4 regions of the Streptomyces sp. NPDC051561 genome follow, and region 2 is predicted to be linked to each of the others. Evidence: riboswitches for the same ligand, from Rfam matches in the RefSeq annotation. Region 2 holds a riboswitch; each other region holds the start of a gene.
The links. A riboswitch is a leader RNA that binds a small molecule or an ion and turns the genes downstream of it on or off. The one in region 2 is predicted to bind cyclic di-AMP.

Region 1 (2,193 bases), on a different contig from region 2:
TCGTTCATCGCCTCGGGGGAGCTGCTGCTGCGGCGGATCCGGTAGCGGCGGTGCGGGTCGTTCGACTTCAGGTAGTCGGCCGTGATGGCGTCGCGCCCGACGCCCACCGCGAGCAGTGTCACGGCTATCGCCAGGCCGGCCCGGTCCTTGCCCGCTGCGCAGTGCATCAGCGCCGGGACGCTGTCCTCGGCCAGCGCGTGCAGGACCCGGCTGTGCTCGGCGGTCCGCTCCTTGATCATGCGGCGGTACGACGCGGTCATCCGCCCGGCAGCCTTGCCGTCCGCGAGGATCTCCCGCAGCTGGCCCATGTCCCCGTCGCGGACCATCCGCCAGAACTCGGCGCCGTCGGCCGGGTCGCTCAGCGGGATGTTCACATTGCGGACCCCGGTGAGCTCGACGTCGGGGCCCTCCAGCTTCTGGTCCGCGGCGTTGCGGAAGTCGAAGACGGTGTGCAGACCGAGGGAGTTGAAGAACTCGGTGTCGGGGCCGGTGGCGTGCGCGAGGTGACCGCTGCGGAACAGCCGCCCGTGCCGCGTCCGCCGCCCGTCGGCGGTAGGCAGACCGCCCACGTCGCGGAAGTTCCGTACCCCTGTCAGATCGGGTTCCGCGTCGGCGGCGGGCGACGGGACCGGGACCTGCGGAACCTGCTGCGTCACGAGTGCTCCTCATGGGTCGTTCGCCGGCGTGCGGTGGCCGACGGGGGCGCTTTTGCGACCATACGACATGGCACTGACATGGGTTCCTGGGGCAACTATCTCGGCGCGACAAGGGACTTGAGGCTCGGGTGACCGAATTGGTTGCTTTGTTGCACATAGAGGCTTTTGGGGTGAAGAGGTGGGAGGGGTGAGTGAGCAGGATCATACGAACTTCGGTGCCCTTGGTGCCGAAGCGTCAATTGGCAGGCCAGGGGCGGAAAACGGGCACCGGGGCGGATGTCGGGGCGAGCGAAAAACATGGAGAAGAGGTGCCGACGGGAAGGAGAAGAAGGGAACGGCTTGTTCCGGCGCCCTTCACTCGCCTACGGTCACCGTCAATCCGGGTGGACCGCCGAATCCTGCCACCGCCCGGCATCCGCACCCATATTTCTTCGTGTGGCAGGAGCGGGGGACCCAGGTAGTACGCCGGCACCGGAAGACGTGAGTCGCCCGGTACGGCTAGGGGTGAAGTCGCACTCGCGAGAGTGCGGCCGGGCATCTCCAGCCCGAACCCGACAGCTCACCTCGCAGGCGCCGGAGAGGAATCCGTCATGCCTGCAAAGGGTAAGCACCGCCGCCCGAAGCCCAGTTCCTCGCTCACCCGCGGTTTTGTCGCCGCTGGTACGGGCGGTGCGGCACTGGCCCTCCCGCTGATAGGCGCCACCGGCGCCCAGGCCGCGGCCCCCGCCGCCGCGCCGCAGCAGGCGGCCCAGCAGCCGACGATCAAGATCCCCCAGCAGCGCCCCGCCACCCCCGCGTCGGCCACCCCCACGTCCAGCTCCGCGCAGGTCGCGGCGCCGAAGACCGACGGTGCACGCCAGGCCACCCGGACGTACTCCGTGGCGACCGGCGACCACCTGTCGAAGATCGCCGCGGCCGAGAAGGTGCGCGGTGGCTGGCAGAAGCTCTACGAGGACAACAAGTCGGTCGTCGGCGGCGACCCGTCGTACATCCTCCCCGGCATGAAACTCACCCTCGGCGCCAAGGCCCCCGCCTCCGACGCCCCGGCCGCTGCCAAGCAGGCCGCCCCGGTCGAGCGCAAGTCCGCCGAGCGCAAGGCCTCGGACCGCGCCGAGGAGCGCAAGGAGCAGCGGGCCGAGCAGCGCGCCGAGCAGCGCCAGGAGCGTACGGAGAAGAAGCGCGAGCAGCGCACCGAGTCCCGCCAGTCCACCGGTTCGGGCTCCCGCACCGGCTTCACCGCCCCGGTCCCCTCCGGCGTCTCCACCTCCTACCGCGCCTCCGGCGGCAGCTGGTCCAGCGGTTACCACACCGGCGTCGACTTCCGGGCCTCGTCCGGTACGTCGGTCAAGGCGGTCGGCCCGGGCACCGTCGTCTCGGCCGGCTGGGGCGGCGCGTACGGCAACGAGGTCGTCATCCGGCACAGCGACGGCCACTACTCCCAGTACGCCCACCTCTCCGCGCTGAACGTCCGCTCCGGCCAGAGCGTCTCCGGCGGCCAGCAGATCGGCTACTCGGGCTCCACCGGAAACTCCAGCGG
Region 2 (2,193 bases):
CTCCTTATGGGATGTGACGCGTAAGGGGCGCCCGCTGAGGGCGCGCAGTGCAGGGTCGCTTTCGGCCTTGCGACAAGAGCCTAACGTGACCGGGGCCATCGGCCAGCCGATCGACCGTCCCGTGGGACGAAAAGATGCCTGAATGCCTGTAATACAGGACGAAAGACTCTGTGCGTCGCAACTTTCCGTGGCCCGCGCGTTCACCTTGTGTACGGATGCGGGCCGCGAGACGCAGCGGATCGAGACGCAGCGGATCAAGGCGTAGCGGATACGGAAAAGACCCCGGCCCGGCGCGTACGGGGGGAAGTCGCGCCCGGCCGGGGTCCGGCATGGGGGTCGGCGGGGGTGGGCCGCCGCCCCCACGGGGGTCAGCTCAGGTGGAGCTGCTGACCCGGGTAGATGAGGTCGGCGTTGGAAACGACGTCCTCATTCAGGTCTGCGATGTGCTGCCAGCCGCCCTTGACGCCCTTGGCCTCGGCGATCTTCGAGAGGGTGTCGCCGGACTTGACCTTGTACTCGCCGTCACCCTTCTTGATCTGGCCACCGGCCTTGGACTCGACCTTGGGGACCTCGACCTTGGGGGCCTGGCGGGTCTCGCTGCGGGAAGCGGGCGCCTCTTCGCGCTTCTTCTCCACCTTCGGGGCGGACTGCTTGGCGGAGCCCGAACCGGTGCTGACGCCCGGGTCGACACCGTCGTTGCTCAGGTTGCCGGCGCCGGCGCAGGCCCAGGCACCCGGGCCCTGGATGGCGAGCAGCTTCTCGGCCGCGGCTATCTGCTGGCCCTTGGAGGCCTGGTCGGCGCGCGGGGCGTACTGGGTACCGCCCGCGGCGGCCCAGGAGGACTGCGAGAACTGCAGACCGCCGTAGTAGCCGTTACCGGTGTTGATGGACCAGTTGCCGCCGGACTCACACTGGGCGACAGCGTCCCAGGTGTCGACGGAGGCGGCGGAGGCCGAGGTGGCCCCCATCAGCGGAGCGGCTACCGCCACACCGGCGACACCGGCGTAGGCGGCGACGCGGGTGGCCTTGGACGCACGGCGGTGCTTGCCCTTGCTGAAAAGCGACATGGAAATATCCCCTCACCGACGCCTTCGAGGTGAGCTGTCGGGTTCGGGCTGTGAGTTCGCCCGGCCGCTTCGCGTCCCGCAACTGCCTTACCGGCACTCGCGTTCCACTCTTCGGCTTCACCCCAAGCCGTTCCTCGCACGTCCTTCGACGTCCGGGCCCGGCACTTACCTTGGGTCCCCCGCTCCTGCCTACGGCGCTTACGCGACGACTGCTCCCGAGGCCCGCCGGCAGGATTCGGCGTGACGGGCTCCGGTGCTCACCGGTGGCGAACGAGGACGACCGTAAACACACAAGTCCCCGATGTTCAAAGACGAACATCGGGGACATCTCACCCCTACTTGCCCTTCCGCACCGCCCGTTTATGCAGGTCAGAAGGGCCACGGCAGGAGCACCCGGACGGGACACGCCAGTTGGGGCGAAGAGACTCATGTCTCACTCGCACGAAACCGGACATAAACCCTCGAACTACCCGAGTTTTGTGAACGTTTCCGGGTTGCTTACGGGTTACTTCGCGCCCAGCTCAAGGTGCTGGCCAGGCAGGATGAGGTCCGGGTCGCCACCCAGCTCGCCACGGTTGGCCTCGTAGAGCGCCGCCCAGCCGCCGGGCACCTTCTCCTCGTCGGCGATGTGCCAGAGGTTGTCACCGGCCCGCACGGTGTACGTCGCTTCCTCGCCGGGCCCCGCGGGGGACTTGCCGCCCCCGCGCGAGGCGTGGCGGCCGGACTCGCGGTCGTCGGCGCCGGGAGGCGCGGTGGGGTCGGCGGACGGGTCGGCCGACGGATCCTGGGTCGGGTCCTGGGCCGGATCCTGCGACGGGTCGGCCGACGGATCCGCGGAACTGCCCGTTCCGGGAAGGGAGTTCTCCGGGGCCGGCGTACCGCGGTGCTTGCCGTTGCCCGTGGAGGCGTCCGGCTGGCCCGGGGTGGCGGGAGTCTCCGTGCCGGGCGTGGCACCCGGAGCGGGCCGCCCGGTGCTCGGGTCGGCATCCGGGTCCGTGCCCTCGCCCGGAGTCGCGTTCGGGCCCGTGCTGGGCGAGACGCTGGAGCCGGGGGTGGGCTCGGCGGGAGTGGTGGGAGTGGCCGGTGCGGTGGCCCCGCCGGACGGAGTACCCGCGTCCGGCGTGCC
Region 3 (2,193 bases), on a different contig from region 2:
AGCGTCTGGTACGCAACCGGCTGGACGAGATCCCGCACGAGGCCGCGAACCCGGGCCGCCGGGCCGCCAAGCAGCTCTCCAAGGAGCTGTTCCCGGTCACCCTGCGGATGTCCCGCCCCCGCCAGGGCACCGAGCAGACGGTCAAGAACATCGACTCCGCGGCGGTGCGCGCCTTCTACGAGGCGCACGTCCGCCCGGCCACCGCCACCGCGGTCGTCGTCGGCGACCTGGACGGCATCGACCTCGACGCCGTACTGGCCGACACCCTGGGGGAGTGGACCGGCAACACCGCCGAGCCGCGCCCGATGACGCCCATCACGGCCGACGACACCGGACGGGTGGTCATCGTCGACCGTCCGGGCGCCGTCCAGACCCAGCTGCTGATCGGCCGCATCGGCGCCGACCGGCACGACCGCGTCTGGCCGGCCCAGGTGCTCGGCGCGTACTGCCTGGGCGGCACCCTCACCTCCCGCCTGGACCGCGTCCTGCGCGAGGAGAAGGGCTACACCTACGGGGTCCGCGCCTTCGCCCAGGTGCTGCGCTCCGCCGCCGACGGCACCGGCGCGGCCATGCTGGCCATCAGCGGCTCCGTGGACACCGAGTCGACCGGGCCCGCCCTGGAAGACCTCTGGAAGGTCCTGCGGACGCTCGCTGCCGAGGGCCTCACCGACGCCGAGCGCGATGTCGCCGTGCAGAACCTGGTGGGCGTGGCCCCGCTCAAGTACGAGACGGCCTCCGCCGTCGCGTCGACCCTGGCCGACCAGGTCGAGCAGGAGCTGCCGGACGACTTCCAGGCCCAGCTGTACGCCCGCCTCGCGCAGACCGGCACCGTGGAAGCCACCGCGGCCGCCGTGAACGCCTTCCCGGTGGACAAGCTGGTCACCGTGCTGGTCGGCGACGCCTCGCAGATCGCGGAGCCGGTCCGGGCGCTGAACATCGGCGAGGTCGAGGTCGTCACCGGCTGACCGATCAAAGGTCAAACGGAGAACCGCCGCAAAGCAGAACAAGTCGGACCCCGACGACCGTCGAGTCGTCGGGGTCCTCCCTTATGTCCGTTTTGTTGGCGAGGGTGCCTGTCTGCCGTGTGGGCTGTATTACAAAAGCCGCTCTCTGTTTGGTGATTGAAAGAGAGCCCGCTTAGCGTCGGTCCGTCTGTTCGTCAGAGTGCGCCGCACCAGCGGCAACCGGACAGTCATCGCCGAGTCCCCGTCAGGCGCGAGCCTGGGGAGCCGGGGACCCACTTACGTCCCTGGGGTGAATCGGACGCCATCGCCCTTCACGGGTGGGTGGAGTCCGTAGGAGACCTTCCTGCTCCGAACCCGTCAGCTAACCCGGTAGGCGAGAAGGAAGGAAAGGAAACAGCCACTTCATGGCGTTCACCCGTGCCGCCGGGAAGCACCGTCGACCCTCCGTACTCTCGCGCCGCAGCGCGAAGATCGCCGGAGTCGCCGCCCTCACCACGACCGGTGTCATCGGAACGCTGGCCCCCCAGGCCATCGCCGCCGAGCAGGACCTGGCCGCCGAGGACACCGGCACCATCCGCGCCGTCGTCATGGAGGACTCCGTGACGCAGACCCTCACCGAGAAGGTCGAGGCGCAGGCAGCCGCGCAGAAGAAGGCCTACCAGAAGGCCGAAGCCGAGCGGAAGGCCGAAGAGGCCCGCAAGGCCGAGGTCAAGCGCAAGGCCGTGGCGAAGGCCAAGAAGGAGCGCGAGGAGCGTGAGCGCGCCGCCCGCGAGGCCGAGCGCAAGCGCCTGAACACCTTCAAGCTGCCGGTCGCCGGCTCCTATGTCTCCACCAGCTACAAGTCCGGTGGCGCCATGTGGTCCTCCGGCAGCCACTCCGGTGTCGACTTCCACGCCTCCTCCGGCAGCTCCGTCGTATCCGTCGGTTCCGGCACGGTCGTCGAGGCCGGCTGGGGCGGCGCCTACGGCAACAACATCGTGATCCGGATGAACGACGGCTCGTACACCCAGTACGGCCACCTCTCCTCGATCGGTGTCTCCGTCGGCCAGACGGTCACCCCGGGCGACCAGATAGGCCTCTCCGGCTCCACCGGCAACTCCACGGGCCCGCACCTGCACTTCGAGGCCCGCACCACCGCCGAGTACGGCTCGGACATCGACCCGGTCGCGTACCTCCGCGGCCACGGCGTCAGCGTCTGATCGCGCCTGCTGCTCCACCCGCTGTTGCA
Region 4 (2,193 bases), on a different contig from region 2:
GAACCGGGGGCACCCGGAGCCGCTGCTGCTGTACGCGGACGGGGAGCTGGACGTACTGGAGCCGGAGGAGTTCGCGCTGCCGCTGGGGATGGGCGACCTGGGGGACTGGCCGGACCGGGCGCGGGAGTTCACGTTCCCCGGCGGGTCGACGCTGCTGTTCTACACGGACGGGATCACCGAGGCGCGGGACGCGCAGGGGGTCTTCTACGATCCGGCGGCCCGGCTGCGGCTGTCGCTCTTCCCGGGGCCCGAGGCCGTACTGGACGCGCTGATCAGTGACGTACGGGTGCACACGGGTGGCAAGCAGACGGACGACATGGCGCTGCTCGCGGTCGGACGGCCGGGGGAGCGGCAGCCGGAGCGGCGGCGGACCGTGGAGATCGTGAAACGGCCGTGAGGGCGGGAGGTGAGGCCGCCGTGCGCGGCCGCACGGGCACTGTGACTACGGGTTGTCACTGAGTGTGCGCGAAGGGGAGCGCTGTGCATAACAATTGACGATCTATCAGTTGTGGAGAGTTTGCGCGCGTGGGAATGGGTGTGGCCGAAGGGGCGTCAAGGGGGCGTTGTGACGCCCGGGTTGATGGCCTTTTGGGTCTTATGTCATGGCCAGGGATGCAAGCGTTGCGTTAACGATCAACAGGAACGGCTTGGAATTCCACTTGTGTGTCTATTAACGTTCGATAACGCAGCGCGGTCGTCCCAGCCGTCGTCAGAGACGGCGCCGTGCGCGTGCGCCGAATTCCGTGAGGAAACCGGGGAACCACCAATTGGGGTGAATCGGGCTGAGCCTGGCCCGTAGGAGACCTTCCTGCTCCGAACCCGTCAGCTAACCCGGTAGGCGAGAAGGAAGGAAAGGAGCGCGCCTCCGTGGCGTCCAACAGGCCTGCCCCCGCAGCCCCCACCACCGCTTTCTCGTACGGGTCCTACGGTGTCCCGAACGACAGTGAAGGCCCGGAGGGCACCGGTTACGGCAACGGACACGGTGCCGGCTCCACCACTGCGACGATGCCGGCGGTCCAGGCGACGCAGACCATGACGCAGACGATGCACCAGCCCCGCACCGGGTTCGAGGGTTTCGTCGACTACTCGGACCACGAGGGTCCGCAGGCATCGGCCGAGGAGTGGAACCCCACCGAGGAGTCCGTCGTCCCGGTCCGCGGCAAGCACCGGGTGGCCAAGCAGCGCGGCTCGCTCGCCCGTAGCTCCACCGTGCTGGGTGTCGGCGTGATCGCGGCGGTCGGCGCGGGTGGCATCGCCACCGCGCAGGACAAGCCCGCGGTGTCGATATCCCTGCCGGACCAGATCACCGACTCGCTCGACTCCCTCGCCGGCTCCCTGCCGGACGCCAAGTCCCTCCCGGGTGTCGGCGCGCTGATGTCCGACTCCGAGGACAAGCAGGACGAGGGCGTCATCGAGGCCGGTTCCGAGAGGGACGTGGTGGTCGCGGCGATGCCCGTCGCGGCGCCGGTCGCCGACGCGGCAGGCTCCGGGCAGCAGGCGGGTGCCGGTGAGAGCCTGCGCGCCCGCATCCTCCAGCAGGCCGAGCAGCAGCGCTCCGCGGCCGACGAGGCCGTCCAGGAGGCCGCGCGCGAGAAGGCCGTCCAGGACGCGGCCGCCGAGGCGAAGAAGCAGCGCGACGCGGCCCACGCGAAGGCCGAGAAGGCAGCCCGGGAGAAGGCGGAGGCCGAGGAGCGGGCCAAGGCCGAGGCCGAGGCGCGTGCGGAGGCCGAACGGCTGGCAAAACTGGCCGCCAGCTTCTCGCTGCCCACCTCCTCGTACTACCTCACCGCCACCTACGGGCAGGCCGGCTCGATGTGGTCCTCCGGCCAGCACACCGGACTGGACTTCGCCGCCTCGGCGGGCACCCCGGTGAAGGCCGTGCACGGCGGCACCATCAAGTCGGCGGGCTGGTCCGGCAGTTACGGCTACCGCATCGTCCTCGAAATGTCCGACGGCACCGAGATCTGGTACTGCCACCTCTCGCAGATGAACGTCTCGCCCGGCGACAAGGTCACCACCGCCGAGGTCATCGGCAACGTCGGCGCCACCGGCAATGTGTCGGGAGCGCACCTGCACCTGGAGGTGCACACTCCCGGCGGCGACGGCGTCGACCCGGCGGCCTGGCTGCGAGACAAGGGCCTGACGGTCTGAGCCTCCGCACCTGACGGTCTTCGCACCTGACGGCCCGCACCA

Region 1: linked by a shared signal. The riboswitch ahead of ACIA73_RS20325 (peptidoglycan DD-metalloendopeptidase family protein) and the one ahead of ACIA73_RS32135 (transglycosylase family protein) in region 2 are both predicted to bind cyclic di-AMP.
Region 3: linked by a shared signal. The riboswitch ahead of ACIA73_RS35095 (M23 family metallopeptidase) and the one ahead of ACIA73_RS32135 (transglycosylase family protein) in region 2 are both predicted to bind cyclic di-AMP.
Region 4: linked by a shared signal. The riboswitch ahead of ACIA73_RS23555 (M23 family metallopeptidase) and the one ahead of ACIA73_RS32135 (transglycosylase family protein) in region 2 are both predicted to bind cyclic di-AMP.

What each region holds. Positions count from the first base shown of each region.
Region 1 covers NZ_JBITDM010000008.1:210,367-212,559, reverse strand. The annotation lists gene ACIA73_RS20330 (tyrosine-protein phosphatase) at 1-656, opposite strand, end outside; cyclic di-AMP (ydaO/yuaA leader) riboswitch at 1,036-1,242, shown strand; gene ACIA73_RS20325 (peptidoglycan DD-metalloendopeptidase family protein) at 1,247-2,193, shown strand, end outside.
Region 2 covers NZ_JBITDM010000020.1:18,451-20,643, forward strand. The annotation lists gene ACIA73_RS32135 (transglycosylase family protein) at 369-1,067, opposite strand; cyclic di-AMP (ydaO/yuaA leader) riboswitch at 1,072-1,274, opposite strand; gene ACIA73_RS32140 (transglycosylase family protein) at 1,573-2,193, opposite strand, start outside.
Region 3 covers NZ_JBITDM010000024.1:115,417-117,609, forward strand. The annotation lists gene ACIA73_RS35090 (M16 family metallopeptidase) at 1-965, shown strand, start outside; cyclic di-AMP (ydaO/yuaA leader) riboswitch at 1,187-1,356, shown strand; gene ACIA73_RS35095 (M23 family metallopeptidase) at 1,370-2,164, shown strand.
Region 4 covers NZ_JBITDM010000010.1:259,372-261,564, forward strand. The annotation lists gene ACIA73_RS23550 (PP2C family protein-serine/threonine phosphatase) at 1-397, shown strand, start outside; cyclic di-AMP (ydaO/yuaA leader) riboswitch at 723-856, shown strand; gene ACIA73_RS23555 (M23 family metallopeptidase) at 868-2,151, shown strand.